One region of the Clostridium sp. LIBA-8841 genome, then DNA from elsewhere that is predicted to be linked to it. Evidence: predicted binding sites of a transcription regulator. Region 1 holds the regulator's gene; the other holds the start of a gene.
What was found. The regulator Rex, encoded in region 1, represses fermentation and respiration genes when NADH is low (regulators of the CRP and FNR family bind a similar motif). The targets are predictions, from matches to a motif close to ATTGTTAANNNNTTAACAAT.
Positions count from the first base shown of each region.

Region 2: adhE (bifunctional acetaldehyde-CoA/alcohol dehydrogenase) is a predicted target of Rex. The motif match lies at 6,192-6,211, and genes of this name have one in related genera.

Region 1 is NZ_CM173488.1:3,420,022-3,430,457, forward strand. It holds gene AC2A4K_RS15160 (3-hydroxybutyryl-CoA dehydrogenase) at 177-1,025, opposite strand; gene AC2A4K_RS15165 (electron transfer flavoprotein subunit alpha/FixB family protein) at 1,139-2,146, opposite strand; gene AC2A4K_RS15170 (electron transfer flavoprotein subunit beta/FixA family protein) at 2,168-2,947, opposite strand; gene AC2A4K_RS15175 (acyl-CoA dehydrogenase) at 2,966-4,105, opposite strand; gene AC2A4K_RS15180 (short-chain-enoyl-CoA hydratase) at 4,150-4,932, opposite strand; gene AC2A4K_RS15185 (redox-sensing transcriptional repressor Rex) at 5,203-5,841, opposite strand; gene AC2A4K_RS15190 (heavy metal translocating P-type ATPase) at 6,307-8,502, opposite strand; gene AC2A4K_RS15195 (ArsR/SmtB family transcription factor) at 8,517-8,876, opposite strand; gene AC2A4K_RS15200 (GntR family transcriptional regulator) at 9,006-9,626, opposite strand; gene AC2A4K_RS15205 (zinc dependent phospholipase C family protein) at 9,711-10,289, opposite strand.
Region 2 is NZ_CM173488.1:3,681,744-3,692,179, reverse strand. It holds gene AC2A4K_RS16505 (LacI family DNA-binding transcriptional regulator) at 71-1,069, shown strand; gene AC2A4K_RS16500 (TlpA family protein disulfide reductase) at 1,167-1,595, shown strand; gene AC2A4K_RS16495 (cytochrome c biogenesis CcdA family protein) at 1,600-2,292, shown strand; gene AC2A4K_RS16490 (hypothetical protein) at 2,413-3,045, shown strand; gene AC2A4K_RS16485 (MATE family efflux transporter) at 3,234-4,604, shown strand; gene AC2A4K_RS16480 (hypothetical protein) at 4,645-4,830, opposite strand; gene AC2A4K_RS16475 (nucleoside recognition domain-containing protein) at 4,944-5,522, shown strand; gene AC2A4K_RS16470 (spore maturation protein) at 5,534-6,052, shown strand; gene adhE (bifunctional acetaldehyde-CoA/alcohol dehydrogenase) at 6,491-9,088, shown strand; gene AC2A4K_RS16460 (aminopeptidase P family protein) at 9,245-10,436, shown strand, end outside.

The DNA.
Region 1 (10,436 bases):
TTAAATCAACTAAAAAATAACTAAAAAGAGGTTGATAAAATATCAACCTCTTTTGCATAACTCAACTAAATTTTAATCATATAAATATCACACTATAAAACTATTTATGCAATTATTATAATAAATATTTATAATATAAATTATTTAATTTTTATAAACTTTTTTAAATTTCAATTCTATACATTGTAGTTGTAGAATCCTCTACCAGTTTTTCTACCTAACCATCCAGCTCTAACATATTTTCTTAAAAGACTGCTAGCTCTATATTTACTATCTCCAGTTTCTTTGAATAATACGTCCATGATAGCTAAGCAAACATCTAATCCTATTAAATCACCTAAGGCTAAAGGTCCCATTGGATGATTAGCTCCTAATTTCATTGAAGTATCTATATCTTCAACTGAAGCTATTCCTTCTGAATATATTTCAACAGCTTCATTTATCATAGGAATAAGTATTCTATTAACTACAAATCCTGGTGCTTCAGCAACTTCTACTGGAGTCTTTCCTATAGCTTCTGACATAGCTTTTACTTTGTCAAAAGTTTCTTGTGAAGTAGCCATACCTCTTATTACTTCAACAAGTTTCATTATTGTTGCAGGATTAAAGAAATGCATTCCTATAACTCTATCAGGTCTGTTTGTAGCTGAAGCTACTTCTGTTATTGATAATGAAGATGTATTTGAAGCTAATATAGTTTCTTCTTTACATATCTTATCTAACTCAGCAAATATTTGCTTTTTGATTTCCATGTTTTCTACTGCAGCTTCTATAACTAAGTCACAATCAGCAGCCATTCCTAAATCAGTAGTTCCAGTGATTTTTGATAATACCGCTTCTTTATCTTCTTCAGTTATTTTTCCTTTAGAAACTAATTTAGTAAGACCTTTATTGATTCCAGCTATTCCTCTATCAACAAACTCGTCTTTGATATCTCTAACGATAACTTCATATCCTTTTTGTGCGAATGCTTGAACTATTCCAGCACCCATTGTACCTGCACCAATTACAAAAATCTTTTCCATATTAAGTTCCTCCTAAATACTCTCTTTAATTGGACTTTTCTGATTTCTCAGAAAAGTCCTACACCATTAATTGAAAAATTTTATAAGTTTACCCTTGTTATATTACCTTTTAATTAAGCTTCCTCTTTCATAGCTTTTAATTGAGCTATAAATTCTGGAACAACTTTATTTACATCTCCAACTATTGCATAGTCAGCAATTTTCATTATTGGAGCATTAGCATCTTTGTTGATAGCTATTATCATATCTGATTCTTGCATACCAGCAGCATGTTGTATAGCTCCTGAGATACCACAAGCTACATATATGTTTGGTCTAACAGTTTTTCCTGTTTGTCCAACTTGGTAATCTTTATCTACCCATCCTTTTTCTACTGCTGCTCTTGAAGCTGCTATTGATCCGTTCATAACTTCTGCTAATTCCTTAAGCATTTTGAAGTTTTCTTCTGAACCAACACCTCTACCACCAGCAACTAATACGTTAGCTTCTGAGATATCTACGATATCTTTGTGTTCTTTAACTATTTCAACTATTTTTGTTCTTATATCGTTAGCATTAAATTCTATTTCAACATTTTCTACAGTTGCATCATTTTCTCCTAGTGGAAGTTTTTCGAAAACTCCTGGTCTTACTGTAGCCATTTGAGGTCTGTGATCTGGACATACGATTGTAGCCATTAAGTTACCACCGAATGCTGGTCTTGTTGCTAATAAATCTCCACTTTCAACATCAACATCTAAAGATGTACAGTCAGCAGTTAAACCTGTTTCTAATCTAGCAGCAACTCTTGGACCTAAGTCTCTTCCTATGAATGTTGCTCCTATAAAGATTATATTTGGTTTTTTAGCCTTAGCTAACTCACATATAGCTTTAGTATATCCGTCAGTTGTGTAATGCTCTAATTCTGGAGAATCAACAACTAGTACTTCATCAGCACCATGTCTTGATAAATCTTCAACTAAACCTTCAACTTTATTTCCTATTAATAACGCTGTTAATTTTGATCCTAATTTATCAGCGATTTTTCTACCTTCACCTAATAATTCTAATGAAACTTTTTGTAATTGACCTTCTCTTTGCTCTGCAAAAACCCAAACGCCATTGAAATCTGCTTTATTCATCTTAAATACCTCCCATAATCCTTAGATGTAGTGTTTTTCTTTTAATTTGCCTAGTACATAAGTAACTGAATCTTTAGGTGATTCTTTAACTATTTCTCCTGCACCTTTAGCTTCTTTAGTCATTGATCTCTTAACTTTTGTTGGAGATCCTTTTAATCCTAATTCAGCTTTGTCTACATCTATGTCATCAGCTGACCATACTAAGATTTCATCATCAGATGTTTCAAATATGTTTTTAACATTCATGTATCTTGGCTCATTTAACTCTTTTATAGCAGTTAAAAGTACTGGAGCATCAACTTTTATTAATTCATATCCATCTTCTAAAGCTCTATTTATTAATAATCCATCTTCTTCAACTTTAACACCTTGAACGTAAGTTACTTGAGGAATATTTAAATGCTCAGCTATTTCTGGTCCAACCTGTGCAGTATCTCCATCAATAGCTTGTCTTCCTGCGAATATTATGTCATATTCTAATTTCTTTATTGCTCCTGCTAAAGCTTTTGAAGTAGCTAAAGTATCAGCCCCTGCAAATGCTCTATCAGTTATAAGAATTGCTTTGTTAGCTCCCATACATAAAGCTTCTCTTAAAGCACTCTTAGCTTGAGGTGGTCCCATACTTATTACAGTTACTTCTGCTCCATTATTATCTTTTAATTCTAATGCAGCCTCTAAAGCATGCTTATCCTCTGGGTTTATTATTGATGGAACTCCATCTCTTATAAGAGTTCCTGTTTTTGGATCTATTTTAACAGCTGTTGTATCTGGCACTTGTTTTAAGCAAACTACTATTTTCATCTCAAAGCCCTCCTAAAATTATCTTAATATGCTTCCTGCGATAACCATTTTTTGAACCTCTGAAGTTCCTTCATAGATTTCAGTTATCTTAGCATCTCTCATCATTCTTTCTACTGGGTATTCCTTAGTATATCCGTATCCACCGAATAATTGAACAGCCTTAGTTGTAACCTCCATAGCTACATCTGCAGCAAATAATTTAGCTCTTGCAGCATCTACTGAATATGGTTTACCCGCTTCTTTTAAGCAAGCTGCTTTATATACTAAAAATCTTGCAGCCTCAATTTTAGTATCCATTTCTGCTACCATCCATTGTAATCCTTGGAATGCAGATAATGATCTACCGAATTGTTTTCTTTCTTTCATGTAAGCAACCGCTTCTTCTAAAGCTCCTTCTGCTAACCCTAATGCTTGAGCAGCGATACCTATTCTACCACCGTCTAGAGTTTTCATTGCTATTCCAAATCCTTTTCCTTCTCTTCCGATTAAGTTTTCTTTTGGAACAACACAGTTTTCCATTATTAACTCAGTTGTTGAAGAAGCTCTTATACCCATTTTGTCTTCTAATTTACCAATTGAAAATCCAGGGAAGTCTTTTTCAACTATGAAAGCTGAGATTCCTCTTGTACCTTGACTCTTATCAGTCATAGCAAAGATTATGAAAGTATCAGCAACTCCACCGTTTGTTATGAATATTTTACTTCCGTTTAAGATATAGTTATCTCCTTCTAATACGGCTGTAGTTTGTTGACCTGCAGCATCTGTACCAGCACCTGGTTCAGTTAATCCGAAAGCACCTAACTTTTCACCTTTAGCAAGTGGAGTTAAATATTTTTCTTTTTGAGCTGGAGTACCGAATTGATCTATTAATGAAGCACATAATGAAGTATGAGCTGAAACTATAACTCCTGTAGTACCACAAACTTTTGATAATTCTTCAACAGTTAAGATGTAAGATAAAGTATCTCCACCAGCTCCGCCATATTCTTTACTAAAAGGAATTCCCAACATTCCTAACTTAGCCATTTTTTTAACATTCTCCATAGGGAATCTTTCTGTTTCATCGATTTCTGCAGCTATTGGTTTAACTTCGTTTTGAGCAAACTCTCTAACCATTTGCTTAACTAATTCTTGTTCTCTTGTTAATTGAAAGTTCATTTTAATTACCCTCCTTAAATCCACACAACCATTTATTTAAAAAATTACTTGTTTTTAAAATTCTTTTCTCTTCTTTCTACAAAAGCACTCATACCTTCAGTTTGATCTTCTGTAGCAAAACATTTTCCAAAATCTTCAGCTTCTATAACTACTGCTGAATCTATATCAACTTGCATACCTCTATCAATTGCATCTTTACATAGCTTAACAGCTATTGGTGCATTAGCAGCTATTTTTTTAGCCATTGCCATTGCTTCTTCCATTAAAGTTTCTGGCTCAACAACTTTATTTACTAAACCAATTCTTAAAGCTTCATCAGCTTTTATCATATCGCCTGTGTAAATAAGTTCTTTAGCTTTACCCATTCCAACTATTCTTGGTAATCTTTGAGTTCCACCAAATCCAGGAGTAATTCCTAAACCAACCTCAGGTTGTGCGAACTTAGCCTTTGTAGTTGCAATTCTTATATCGCAAGCCATAGAAATTTCACATCCGCCACCTAAAGCGAAACCGTTTATAGCAGCAATTACTGGCTTGTCTAATTTTTCTAATCTTCTAAATACTTTGTTACCTAAAAGTCCAAATTCTTTACCCTGTTCTTCATTTAAATCTTTCATTTCTGCTATATCAGCACCTGCAACAAATGCTTTATCTCCAGCACCTGTTAAGATAACAACGTATACATCATCTTGTTTCTCGATGTGGTCTATAGCAGTATCTAAGTCCTTTAAAGTTTCTGAATTTAGTGCATTTAATGCTTTTGGTCTGTTAATTGTTAAAATTCCAATGTTGCCCTCTTTTTCAAAGATTACATTATTTAATTCCATCGTATTTCCTCCCTCATATACCATAGCGAATATATGGTTTTAAATAGCTTAACAACTAATAACTAACAACTTAATATTCTTCCACCTTATATTTTTCCAAAATTATTGTTAATTTTGTAACAAGCAAAGGCAAAAAAATAATTGAAGTACTTGGTACTTCAATTAAATTATAAAACTTAATAGTAAATATTTCAATATATTATTTATATTTTTTTGAAAATCTAATACTTTTTTTCCATATTAAACAATTTATCCTATGATAAATTCACTCTATTTTACGTCATTGTGATTTAAAAGATAAACTAAAGTCATCATACTCTCACTTAAATGTACATTTTCCACTCTTATCTCATTAGGTACTTCAAGATCTATAGGAGCAAAGTTCCAAATGCCCTTTATTCCACCTTCAACTAAATCATCACAAACCTTTTGAGCATTAGTTCTTGGTACACAAATTATTCCTATTTCAATGTCATTTTCTTTTACGAAATCTTTTAGTTTCTCTACATCTTGTATCTCTACATCTCTTATTTTAATTCCAAACATTCTTGGATTTGCATCAAATATACCTCTTAATTTAAAGCCTAATCTATTGAAACTATTATAGTTAGCTATCGCTTGCCCTATATTACCAGCACCTATTATTACTGTATTATAGTCTCTTGTAAGTCCTAATATGCTTCCTATATTATTGTATAATTCTTTTACATTATATCCATAACCCTGTTGGCCAAAATCACCAAAACAATTAAGATCCTGTCTTATTTGTGAAGCAGTAAATCCTATTTTTTCACTTAACTCTTTTGAAGATATTCTATCAACATCATTTTCCATTAATTCTTGTAAGTATCTATGGTATTTAGGCAATCTTTTTATAACAGCCATAGATATGCCTTTTTTCTTTTCCATTTTAATAGCACCTCTTTCTAAAATTGTTCTTTTTTTAAAAAGCAATTACTTTTTAGAATGTATTCTAAACTCAAATGATAAAATTACAAATTTAACCTTCTAAAATATTACCATACCCAAAAAAGTTTGTCTATATTTTAACATTCTTTTGGTTTCACTATCAAAAATATATGTATTTAAGTATATTATTTATATTTTTTTCCATTTTTATAATACTTGGTTAATATAATTAAAATTGCATTATTTTGTTATAACTTAACTTATTAATAAATTTCTACAAAAAAAATAAGGCTTGCGTGTCTAAAACCCTACGTGCACACAAGCCTATTTAAACATTTCATAATGTTTAATATAAAAGTTTAAGGGAATTATTTACAATCTATACCCTATGCCTGAAAGTATTCTTACCATGTAAGGATAGCAAAAAAACTAAGTCTTGTCAACAACATTAGACAAATTTCACGGTTATAACTTCTTATTTTTTAATATTCTACTTGAATTTAGTACAGCTATTAATGTTACACCTACATCTCCGAAGACTGCTTCCCACATATTAGCCATTCCTAAAGCTCCAAATATTAAAATTATAACTTTAATTGCTAGAGCAAAAATTATATTTTGCCATACAATTTTATTTGTTCTTTTAGCTATATCAATTGCTTTTATTATCTTACTTGGTTCATCATCCATTATTACAACATCTGCTGCTTCTATCGCTGCATCTGATCCTACACCTCCCATTGCTATTCCTATGTCGGCTCTAGCTAGTACGGGAGCATCATTTATTCCGTCTCCAACAAAAGCAATCTTTTTATCCTTACTTTTATTGTTAAATAGTTCTTCTAATTTTTCTACTTTGTTTTGTGGTAATAAGTTGCAGTATACTTTATCTATGCCTAACTCTTTAGCAACACTGTCTCCAACTTTTTCATTATCTCCAGTTAACATAATAGTTTGTTTAACACCTATTTTCTTTAATCCACTTATAGCTTCTTTAGCATCCTCTTTTATTTCATCTGAAATAACTATATAGCCTAATTCACTATTTTCATTAGCTAAATAAACTACAGTTCCAACTTCATTTATAGGTGTAAGAGTTATATTATCCATATTCATTAACTTTGAATTACCAGCCAAAACTGTCATTCCATCAATTGTTACCTTTATACCTTTTCCAGGAATCTCTTCATAATCTGATATTAATGATTTATCAACTTCTCCATTAAAGGCACTTACTACTGACTTAGCAATTGGATGATTTGAGTAATACTCAGCATATGCTCCTAATTTTAATAATTCTTCATTACTTAATTCGCTTGTGCTCTCTACTTTTTTAACTTTAAATGTACCTTTTGTTAGTGTACCAGTTTTATCAAAAACTATACTCTCTACATTATTTAAAGCTTCTAAATAGTTACTTCCTTTTATTAAGATACCATTTTTAGATGCTACCCCAATTCCTGCAAAATATCCAAGAGGTATAGATACTACTAAAGCACAAGGACATGAAACAACTAAGAATATTAAAGCTCTTGATATCCATTCTGAGAAGCTTGCCCCACTTATTACCAAAGGTGGAATAACTGCAAGTGCTAAAGCTAAAAATACAACTACTGGTGTATAATACCTTGCAAACTTAGTTATAAACTTCTCTGTTGGAGATTTTTTATTACCTGCATTTTCAACTAAATCTAATATTTTAGAAACTGTAGATTCTCCAAAACTCTTAGTAACTTTTATTTTTAATAAACCACTTCTATTTATTGAACCTGCTAATACATCATCATTTTTTTCTACTTCTTTTGGTAATGATTCTCCTGTTAATGCAGATACATCTAACGTTGCTTCACCTGATAAAACAGTACCATCTAGAGGAATTTTTTCGCCTGCCCTTACTACTATTATTGATCCTACTGAAACACTCTCTGGAGATACTTTTTGTTCTTCTCCATTAAGATTAATTAAATTAGCGAAATCTGGTCTTATATTCATTAAATCTGATATTGATTTTCTTGATTTATTTACCGCATAATCTTGGAACATTTCTCCAACTTCATAAAATAGCATTACTGCTACCCCTTCTGGGAATTCACCTATGGCAAATGCACCAATTGTAGCTATAGTCATTAAGAAGTTTTCATCAAAAACCTGTCCTTTTAATATATTTTTAAATGCTTTTAAAAGAACTTCTCCACCAGCTATAATATAAGCTACACCAAAGATAATAAATTCATACATCTTATCTAAATTAACTATCATTCCTATTATAAATAAAGTTAAGGCTGCCCCTAATCTAATAAGGTCTTTTTTATCTATTCCAAAATTATTACCTTTGATACTTCCATGACTATGTGAGTGACCATGAACATGTCCATGTTCATCCTCTTCATCACAACAATCTCTATGGTTTGAAGATTGCATTTTATTTTTTTCTGATTCCTTTAGAACTTTTACATCTGGTTCTAAACCTAAAACTATTTTTTCTACTTTTTCATCAAGCTCTTTTTCTGAAATCCCCTCTTTAGGAGTTATTAATAAAAGCTTTGTTGAAAAATTAAGAACAGCTTCATCAACATCACTAAGTTTATTTATCTTATCTTCAATCTTTCCTGCACAATTTGCACAATTTAAACCGTCTAAATAAAATTTTATTTCTTTCATGACTAATATCTCCTTTACTCTAAAACGTGGTCTAAACCTTCATTGAAAATGTGTTTAACATGATCATCAGCTAATGAATAATATACTACTTTACCTTCTCTTCTAAACTTAACAAGTCTTGCTTGTTTTAATACCCTTAATTGATGAGATACGGCTGATTGACTTACTTTTAATAACTCTGCCATATCACATACACACATTTCTCCTTCAAATAATGCACATAATATTTTTATTCTTGTTGAGTCTCCAAAAACTTTAAATATTTCTGCTAACTCATAAAGAACTTCTTCCTTTGGTAAGTGTTCTTTTACTCTCTTTAGTATATCTTCATGAATAGTAGAACAGTTACAACTTTCTATCTTATTATTCTTCATAATTCAAACTCCTATTATTAACATTAACATATGAGCATCTGTTCATATGTTCATTTATATTATATGTCTGTCCTATATAAAATGCAACTAAAAAAAGCTAAACTAATTTTAAATTAGTTTAGCTTTTCATTATTTCTTTAAGAATTTCTCTATTTTTTTTAATATATCTTCTTCTCCAACCACAAGTAAATTATCACCTTTTTCAAAAACCAAATACGGCCCTGGTGATATAATAAGCTCACCATTTCTTCTTATAGCAACAATAGTCGCTTTTGTGTTCTGCCAAAACTTTGATTCAGAAACGCTCTTTCCTATAAGATCACATTCTTTTGGCAATTCTATTTCTATAGGAGTTAATGGATTAGTATATCTAAGTCTATTTGAATAATCTACTATTCTCTCTATCATTTCTCCTATATTTTTTTCTATGGTCTCTTTTTCTCTCATTAAAGAGTCTATATCATGCTTTAAAGATGTTACACTTTCAATTGAATGAAACCTATTTATGAAATTATAAGCATTATCCTTTGAGATAATCGTTACTCCACTGCCTTTGCTTGATGATACTACTTTCATATCTTCTAATAATTTAACAGCTTTTCTAACTGTTTCTGGCGATACATTGTAATTACTTGCTAAAGTTGATCTACCATGTATCTTTTCTCCTATTTTCATGTCATCATTATATATTCTTCCTGCAATATCTAAAGCAATCTGCTTGTATATAGGTTCATTTACTTTACTCTCCATCTCATACCCTTTCTATTATAAAAATTACTCGTCTAAATACATATCAATTTTAACATACTTTATAATGGAAAGGAAATATTTGCATTAAGCTATAACTTCTGAATAAACCACTTGCGTATTTATAGATATAGAATCACTTATATACTTAATAATACTTCTACAAGCAAAATAAGCATATTGCATATCATTTCTATAGCTTTCTCTCCTTCTATATATCTTATGGGCTTCCTTTAAGAAAAACTCAACAGACATATTACCCAATATTTCAAATTCATCTTTTGAAGGGACATATGTTTTAGCAAAGTTAGCTAACTTTTTTTCATATTTAACATGTTTATTCATACTGTGCTTAAATTCCCATCTTTCGCTATGAGGAACACAGAAGAAGTCACATATAAAATGACATATAACTCCAAGTTCTTGGCTAAATCTGCTTACTGAGAATTTCTTTTTAAAGTCATACATACTAAGTGATGATAATTTTTTTATCTTATTCACTATCATATCAAAAGATTCATCTAAATAATGCTTCTTTAATTTATACTTTGAAACCATATCTGGTTTTACATTTCCATATATAAAATTTTTTTCACTAATTTTAAAATTTACGTCAACATCTCTCAATATATTTTGTGCAATAAGAACATGAGTGTTCATTAACATAATTTATTACCTCTAATCCCTTTTAAAAAAGTCTCTTAATTAATATGATATTTCATATCTAATAAAAGTATATTACAAAAATAATTTTTATTTATTAATTAATTATTAACAAACCTACTTTTTATTTAGAAAAATATAACTGTAACA
Region 2 (10,436 bases), 260 kb from region 1:
AGTTATCATTATAATATTGAAGTACTAAGATAATAGATAGGAATAAGTTAGAGTATAGGAGTTGAGTTAGATGGCTGCTTCAATTAAAGACGTTGCTAGAGAAGCCGGAGTATCAATAGCAACAGTTTCAAGAGTATTAAATGACATAGACGTTGTAAACGAAGAGACTAAGAAAAAAGTTTTAGAAGCTATAAAAAAATTAGGATATAGACCTAATATAGTTGCAAGAAGTTTAAAAACACATAGAACAAGAACAGTAGGTATATTAGTACCAGATATATCAAATCAAATATATCCTGAAATAGTTAGAGGTGCTGAGGATGTAGCTAACATATATAAATATAATGTTATGTTATGTAATTCAGACTTAGATTTAGAAAAAGAAAAGGAATACTTAAGAGTTCTTAAGGAAAAAATGGTTGATGGTGTTCTTTACATGAGTTCATCATTAGGAGAAGAAACTTTAAATTTAATAAATGAATTAGATTTAAAAACAGTTTTAGTTGAGAACGATGAACAAAATGGTAAGTTTCCAAGTGTAACTATAGACAATGAAAAAGCTACATATGAAGCTACTAAGCATTTAATTGATAAAGACATGAAAAATATAGCTTTCATAGGTGTTGAAGGCGATTTAAACAATGCTTGGGGTAAAAGATTCAAAGGATATAAGGCTGCAATAGAGGATGCTGGAATAGAATTCAAAGAGGAATTAACTTACTTTAAAAACTTAAAAGTTAAGACTGGATATGATGCTATTGTAGCAATGCTTGAAAACAATCAAAATATAGATGGAGTAATTTGTGCTTCTGATGAAATAGCTATGGGTGCTATAAACGCTTTAAGAGATAAAGGAATAAAAGTTCCTGAAGAAGTTAGTGTTATAGGATTTAATGATATAGATTTAGCACACGTATTCTATCCAAAGTTAACTACTGTATCACAACCTATGTATGATATGGGATCAATAGCTATGAGAATGTTAATAAAAATAATAAACAATAAACCATTAGACCAAGATCACTTTGTATTAGATCATGATTTAATAGAAAGAGATAGTTGTAAGTAATTAATGCATAAAAAATGCATAATCATTAGGTAACATAAGATTAAGTTATGTTACCTTTTTTTATACAAAAATTTAATTTGGTAGGGGAGAAATTTATATGAGAAATAAAAGAAACGTGATAATATTATTTCTAATCGTTTTCTCGTTAGTAGGAATATATTTTGGAAAAAACTATATTGAGAAAAAGAAACAAACAAGCGATTCAGAAATTAATGTAATTAGTAACCTAGAAGATGCAAAAGTCGGAGTGCCAACTATAATAATGTTTAAAACTGATACTTGTCCTTATTGTGTTGAAATGCAAAAGGAGTTAAGTAATGTAGCAAAAGATAGAAAAGGAGCTTTCAATATTTATTATGCTAGATTAGAGGAAGATAAGAATATGGATTTAGCTTATAAATATGGAGCTAATGTAGTTCCAACTACAGTGTTTTTAGATAAAGATGGAAAAGAGTTCTACACTCATCAAGGGCTTATGAGAGCTAGTAGTATAGAGACTATTCTAAATTCTTTGGGGGTTAAATAGAATTATGGAGTTTTTATCATATTTTAATAGTGTGATTTCAGATAATATTTTTTTAGCCTTAATACTATCATTTTTTGCAGGTATTGTGGCTTCCTTTAGCCCATGTACTCTTTCTTCTATTCCACTTCTAATAGGTTATGTCCAAGGTAGTGGAGTAAAAGATAATAAGAAGGCATTTAAATATTCCATAATATTTTCAATTGGCTTAGGATTAACTTTCACGTTAATAGGAGTATTTACAGCTGTAATAGGAAAAGCTTTTTTAGGAGCGGGAAAGTTTTGGTATATAGTATTAGCTTTTATTATGATAGCAGCTGGCTTACAAGTTCTTGATGTAATAAATTTATTTGGAGATAAAAAAGATTCTTGTAAAATACCTAAAAAAAGAGAGGGAATTTTAGATGCATTTTTCTTAGGAATATTAAGTGGAGTATTGGCTTCCCCTTGTGCAACACCTATAATGGCGGCAATAATAGCTTTTATAGCAGCTAGTGGTAACTTAGCCTTAGGAATATTAATGCTTCTTATGTATTCATTAGGACATAGCGTTTTAATAATACTTGCAGGAACATCCTTTGGGTTTGTTGAAAAAATAGCTTATTCAGAAAAGGGGAAAAAAACAGGAAAGATATTAAAAAATATTTTAGGTGTAATAATAATATTGGTAGGTTTTTACCTATTCTACTTAGGGGTATAAGGAATATGTAAATCAAATATACAGAAAGTGTTAAATTAAAATGAACACAAACAAAAAGAATATTAATTTTGATATGATTAATATTAATTATTTAATGAGATTTTTGTTTGGAGGATTATTATGGAACAAAATATGAATAAAAAATCATCAGTTGGACAATTTTTAAAATCTGTATTTAACATATTTATTAAAAACTTAGTAGATATAGCAATGATATCAGTACTTTTTGCAATTCCTGCTCTTATAGGAAGAGGAAATACCATATTTTCTGTAATAAGTATTTTTAGCTTAGGATTTTCGTCCATAGCTATAATAAAATTAGCTAATAATTTTATTAATGGGAAAAAGATATCTTGGATTGAGACTATAAAATCATCATTTAAAAATCCTATATTTCCTTTAGGGGTGTTTATGATACAAAACTTTGCGATTTCTTTAGGATCAAGTATATTTGCACCAGCAGGAATAATATTATCAATATTTTTTATAATAGCTATGCAATGTTCTATATTTGAAAATATAAATGTTATAGAGAGTATAAAAAAGAGTTTTTCATTAGTTAAAAATAATTTTTTAGATATTCTTTTAAAGCAATTTTTATTAGTAATTTTAATTAACCTTGCTACAACAATGTTTGCAATGTTTTTAAATCAAAGCCAAGCATCAATAATTATATTTTCATTAGTATTAAACATAGCTACAGCTCTTAGTTTAATATCAGGAAATTTAATATACAAAGAATTAGCTATATAAAGTTTAAAGGCTATATAAAAATCTGACTTATAAATCTATAAATATTTAGAGTTTGTAGATTAAAATAGTTAGGTTTTATATATAGCTTTTTTTATTTAAAAAATTTTACTGACGAAAAATTTTAAATTAATGTATAATAGATTGGTTAACATATATTTAAGAAATATGGATTAAAGGAGGAGAGGCTTATGAAAGATCAAAAATTACTAGGGGAAGAATCAGAAATTAAGCTTTTGATTAAGTATTCAGTACCGGCTATTATAGGTATGCTTGTAAATGCACTTTATAATATTGTTGATAGAATGTTTATTGGACACATACCTGGTGTTGGTCCTATGGCTATTACTGGTGTTGGAATAACAATGCCAATTATGTCTATACTACTTGGTTTTGGAATGCTTATAGGGATAGGTGCTACTGCAAACATCTCTATAAAATTTGGACAAAATAATAGAAAAGATGCAGAGAAAATATTAGGAAACTCTGTAGTTTTAATAACAATAATATCTTTAGTTTTAACTATTGTTGGAATTGCTTTTGCAAATAGTATTTTACATTTATTTGGAGCAAGTGATGCTACAATTTTTTATGCAAAAGAATATATAAATGTAATTCTTTTAGGAACTATATTTAATTTAATGTCATTCTCTTTATATAGTACAATTAGAGCTGATGGTAATCCTAAAATGTCAGCGGCGGTAATGGTACTTGGATGTGTTATAAATGTAATTTTAGATGCAGTATTTATATTTGTATTTAACTTAGGAATAAAAGGAGCTGCTTGGGCTACTGTAATTTCTCAAATAGTTACTACATTAATAATGCTTTACTACTATACATTAGGAGGATCAAATTTAAAATTAAAATTTGAAACTCTTAAATTAGACTGGAGATTAGTTAAGATAATTTTAGCTATAGGTGTAGCACCATTTTCAATGCAGATGGCTGCAAGTGTAGTTCAAGTAATAGCTAACAATGCATTAAAGACTTATGGTGGAGATTTAGCTATAGGAGCTATGGCTGCAATTTCTTCAATATCAATGATATTCTTAATGCCTATATTCGGTATTAACCAAGGCTCACAGCCTATAATTGGATATAATTATGGAGCTAAAAAGTATGATAGAGCTCAAAAAACAGTGAAGTTAGCAATTATTGCAGCTACAATAATACTTGTTTTAGGAGGAATCTTCATTCAAACATTCCCAGAGATTGCAATAAGTATGTTTAATGCGGATCCTAAACTATTAGAAATAGGAGTTCCAGGTTTAAGAATTTACTTATTCATGATGCCTATAATAGGAATATCTATAATTGGATCTAATTACTTCCAATCTATAGGTAAAGCTAAATTAGCTACATTCTTAAGTTTATTAAGACAAGTTATACTTTTAATTCCTTTAACTTTAATATTACCTAAAATTGCAGGTTTAGGATTAATAGGAGTTTGGTTAGCTGGTCCAGTATCAGACTTCTTATCAACAATAATAACTGGAATGTTTATAGTTAAAGAATTCAAAAGAGAAGATGTTATAGAAGACGCCGAAGAAGCGATTTAAAAAAAGCTGAGTTTAGATTTTCTAAACTCAGCTTTTTTATTTATATAATACCTTCATCTTTTAATAAATCTTCCAGTTTTCTTACTTTTTCTGTTAGAGTAACGAATTTTTGTTTTATATCATCCTTTGATAAATCAGTTGAATCTAGTTGGATTTCTAGCTCTTCAACAGTTTTTAAAACTTCATCTATATCTTGTTGAGCTAATTCTAAATTTTTTTCGTTCATATAAAAATTCTCCTTTGAAGTAAATTCGTTCTTTGTAGTTTTATGGTAACACTACTATTCTAACTATGCAAGGCATATATTATACAGAAATTACTTATGATTCAGGAGGAGAGATGATTAATTATATATGGTTTGCAATTATAGCCTTAGGATTGATTTTTAGCATAATGACAGGCCAGGGAGAGTTGATTACAAAAGGCTTAACAGAATCTTCAGATGGTGCTGTAAAGTTTATAATTTCATTAGTTGGTATCATGTGTTTTTGGTGTGGTGTTATGAAAATAGCAGAAAAAAGTGGATTAACATCTAAGGTGGCAAAGTTACTAAATCCTATACTAAGAAAACTGTTTAAGGAAAGTTCTCATAGTGATGAAGCTATGGGTGCTATAGTTATGAATTTAACAGCCAATATGTTTGGATTATCCAATGCAGCAACTCCACTTGGTATAAAGGCAATGACAGAATTAAACAAGATTAATAAAGAAACTGATGGCAAGGCATCAAATGATATGGCATTATTTTTAGTTATAAATGCAGCCTGTATTCAATTAGTACCTTCTACGGTTATTTCTATAAGAGCGGCGGCAGGATCAAGTGAGCCTGCAAGTATAATAATTCCAGCAATAATATGTACTTTTACTGCCTGCTGTGTAGGTATTATATGCTGTAAAATACTACAACGATATTTTTAGGAGGGATAGTTTTGTTTACGAGTAACATAATTCCAATAATATTTCTTTTAATAATAGTATATGGAATGTTTAAAGGAAGAAAAGTTTATGAGTGGTTTTTAGAAGGTGCGAAAGAAGGATTAATGGTTTGTTTTAAGATTTTTCCGGCTTTATTAGCTATGATGATCGCTATAAGAATATTTAAGGATGCTAATTTACTTAATTTATTAAATAATCTTATGGAGCCGATTGTTTCGTTAATCGGATTACCTAAAGAAGTTGTTCCTTTAGTGTTAATTAAACCCTTATCAGGAAGTGGAGCTTTAGGAGTATATACCGAATTAATAAATACATTGGGACCAGATACAAGAGCTGGATTAATTTCCTCTGTAATAATGGGAGGAACTGAAACTATATTCTATACTATAACAGTTTATTTTGGAGCTGTTGGAATAAAAAAAATAAGACATACTTATTGGGCCGCTTTAATGGCTGATATAACAGCTATAATAATGGCTGTATTAATTGTAAGTATGTTTTTTGGATTTTAGTTGAATAAAATAATTAAAATTTAGCAACATAATATTAGAATATAAAAAAACAAAAGATAATTTAATTTAAATATGAAAATACTACAGAAATAATCCAAAATATTACAGAAATCGTTTAACTAAAATTTAAATGTTTAAAGTTGATAAAAAAATCACAAAATAGTTAAAAAAATAACGAATTTTTGTCGATAAAATGTAAGAAATGTAAAAAAAAGTCTGGATTTTAGATTTGAAAGGTGATATTATAATCTCGTAAGGTTGGAAAAAAACTTTACAAGGAAGTATGAAAAGCTTACAAATGAAAAAAAATACAAAATTGAATGAAAAAATATCACTAAATGGAATATTATTAAAGTTAAAAACTTAACTAAAACGCTTTTAATTAATTTTTACATATATTATGAAAAACAGAAACTAATCTATAATGAGGTGGGTATCATGAAAGTAACAAATGTAGATGAATTAATGCTTAGATTAGAGAAAGTAAGAGCAGCTCAAAAAGAGTTCGCAAAATTCTCTCAAGAGCAAGTAGACGAAATCTTTAGACAAGCAGCTGTAGCAGCTAACAATGAAAGAATAAGATTAGCTAAAATGGCAGTTGAAGAATCAGGAATGGGAATCGTTGAAGATAAGGTTATAAAAAACCATTTCGCAGCAGAATACATATATAACAAATATAAAGATGATAAAACTTGTGGAGTTATATCAAAAGATGAATCATTTGGTATCACTAAAGTGGCTGAGCCAATAGGGGTTGTAGCGGCAATCGTTCCTACTACAAACCCAACATCAACAGCAATATTCAAATCTTTAATATCATTAAAGACTAGAAACGCTGTATTTTTCTCACCACATCCAAGATCTAAAAATTCAACAATAGCAGCAGCTAAGGTTGTTTTAGACGCAGCAGTTAAAGCTGGAGCTCCAAAAGACATAATCGGATGGATAGATGAACCATCAGTTGAGATGTCACAAATATTAATGTCAGAAGCTGACATCATATTAGCTACTGGTGGTCCAGGAATGGTTAAGGCAGCTTACTCATCAGGAAAACCAGCTATCGGAGTTGGAGCAGGTAATACACCAGCAATCATCGATGAAACAGCTCACTTAAAAATGGCTGTAAACTCAATCTTATTATCAAAAACTTTCGATAACGGAGTTATCTGTGCATCAGAGCAAACAGTATTAGTTGTTGATAAAGTTTATGATGAAGTAAGAAAAGAGTTCGCTGATAGAGGAGCTTATTTCTTAAAAGATAAAGAAATAGATAAAGTAAGAAAAACAATTTTAATAAATGGTAACTTAAATGCTAATATAGTTGGTCAATCAGCATGGAAAATAGCTGACATGGCTGGTGTTAAAGTTCCAAAAGATACTAAAGTTTTAATAGGTGAAGTTGAATCAGTTGAATTAGAAGAGGCATTCTCACATGAAAAATTATCACCAGTATTAGGAATGTACAGAGTTGCTAACTTTGAAGAAGCTTTAGTTAAAGCTGAAAGATTAGTTGAACTTGGTGGATTTGGTCATACTTCAGTTTTATACACTGATCAAATGAAATCAAAAGATAGAATTGAAAAATTCGGTGCAACTATGAAAACTGGTAGAACAATAATCAACATGCCATCAACTCAAGGAGCCATCGGAGATATATATAACTTTAAGCTAGCACCATCATTAACTTTAGGTTGCGGATCATGGGGTGGAAACTCAGTTTCAGAAAACGTTGGTCCTAAACACTTATTAAACATTAAGAGTGTAGCTGAAAGGAGAGAAAATATGCTTTGGTTCAGAGTTCCAGAAAAAGTTTACTTTAAATATGGTGCTTTAGGAGTTGCTCTTAAAGACTTAAAAGATTTAAAGAAAAAGAAAGCATTTATCGTAACAGACAACGTACTAGCTAGCCTAGGATATGTTGATAAAATAACAAATGTTTTAGAAGAAATAGGTATAGATTTCAGAGTATTCTCAGAAGTTACTCCAGACCCAACTTTAGCTTGTGCTAGAAAAGGTGCTGAAGCAATGAAGAGCTACCAACCAGATGTAATCATATCTCTTGGTGGAGGATCACCAATGGATGCTGCTAAGATCATGTGGGTATTATATGAGCATCCAGAAGTTGCTTTCGAAGATTTAGCAATGAGATTCATGGATATTAGAAAGAGAGTTTACCCATTCCCAACTATGGGTGAAAAAGCTACTATGGTAGCTATCCCAACATCAGCTGGTACTGGTTCAGAAGTAACTCCATTCGCAGTTATAACTGACGAGGAAGCAGGAGTAAAATATCCATTAGCTGACTACGAATTAACTCCAGATATGGCTATAATAGATGCTGAGCTTATGATGAACATGCCAAAAGGCTTAACAGCTGCATCAGGTATCGACGCATTAACTCATGCTTTAGAAGCTTACGTTTCAGTTTTAGCATCAGAATACACTAACGGATTAGCTTTAGAAGCTATAAGATTAATATTCAAATACTTACCTCAAGCATACAATGAGGGAACTACAAACATAAAAGCAAGAGAAAAAATGGCTCATGCTTCAACAATGGCTGGTATGGCATTCGCTAACGCATTCTTAGGAGTATGTCACTCAATGGCACACAAATTAGGATCAGAACACCATATAGCTCACGGAGTTGCTAACGGAATCTTAATAGACCAAGTAATAAGATTCAACGCTGTTGACAACCCAAGAAAACAAGCTGCATTCCCACAATACAAATATCCAAATGCTAAATGGAGATATGCAGTAATAGCTGACTACTTAGGATTAGGTGGAAAGAACGAAGAAGAAAAAGTTAATAACTTAATCAAAGCTATAGATGAACTTAAGAAGAAAGTTGGAATCCCTGCAACAATAGCTGATTGCGGAGTTTCAAAAGAAGCATTCTACGCTACATTAGAAAAAATGAGCGAAGATGCATTCGACGATCAATGTACAGGTGCTAACCCAAGATACCCATTAATCAGTGAAATTAAGCAAATGTACATCAATGCTTTCGAAGGTAAAAAAGATAGAGTTTAATAGCTTTGAAGTAAGATAATAATAAGTACTCACTAGTTGATCTAGTGAGTATTTTTTTATTTGTTTAAGTAAAAAATAAGAAACTGTATAATTTATTGTAAGATTTTAAATCTTATATATGATAAAATTTAATAAATAGGAATTGGAGGGATTAAAATGAAAAACTTAGTCTTTACTAGAAATAGAGAGAATTTATTGAAAAAACTAGATGACAATTCAATATTAGTTTTATTTGCAGGAGAAGCAAAAAGAAAAACAGCAGATGAATATTTCCCATTTACTCCTAACAGAAACTTTTACTACTTAACAGGAGTAGATGAAGAGAAGCATATATTAATGATTAAAAAAATAGACGGAATATTTGAAGAGATTCTTTATATATTAAAGCCTAATTTAGAGCAAGAGAGATGGACTGGAAAGACTATAAGAGACTATGAGGCTAAGGAAATCTCAGGTATAGAAAATGTAAAATTCTTAGAAGATTTTGAAAATGATTTAAATATGATTTTTACTAATGGAATTGCAGAAACTTTTTATTTAGATTTAGAAAGAGCTTCATTTGATGAAGAAATAAGTAAAAGTCAAAGATTTGCAAAGAATATTAGAGAAAAATATCCTCAAGTAATAATAAAGGATGCTTATAGTGATATAGCTGCTTTAAGACAAATTAAATGTAAAGAGGAAGTAGAAGAAATAAAAAAAGCTGCAGATATAACAGCAAAAGGTGTAGAACTTTTAATGAAAGAATGTAAACCCGGAATGAAAGAATATGAGGTAGAAGCATATTTTGATTTCTATTTAAAACAACATGGAGTTAAGGACTATGCTTTTAAAACAATAGCAGCTGCTGGAGTAAATGCGGCTACTTTACACTATGTAGATAATAATAGTGAGATAAAAGATGGAGATTTAATTCTATTTGATTTAGGTGCTCAAGTAAATTATTATAATGGAGATATTTCTAGAACATTCCCTGCTAATGGTAAGTTTACAAAGAGACAAAAAGAAGTTTATGAAGAAGTTTTAAAAGTGAACGAAGAAATAATAAATTCTATTAGACCTGGAATAGGATTTTTTGAAATAAACAATAAGGCAAATGATCTTTTAGCAGAGGCTTGTGTTAGATTAGGTCTTATAGAAGATAAAAAAGATTATAGAAAATATTATTTCCATTCAATAGGTCATAGTTTAGGACTTGACACACATGATGTTGGTAAGAGAAATATAATACTTGAAGAAGGTATGGTTTATACTGTAGAGCCAGGTCTATACATAGAAGAAGAAGGTATAGGCATAAGAATAGAAGATGATGTTCTGGTAACTAAAGATGGCTGTGAAGTTCTAACAA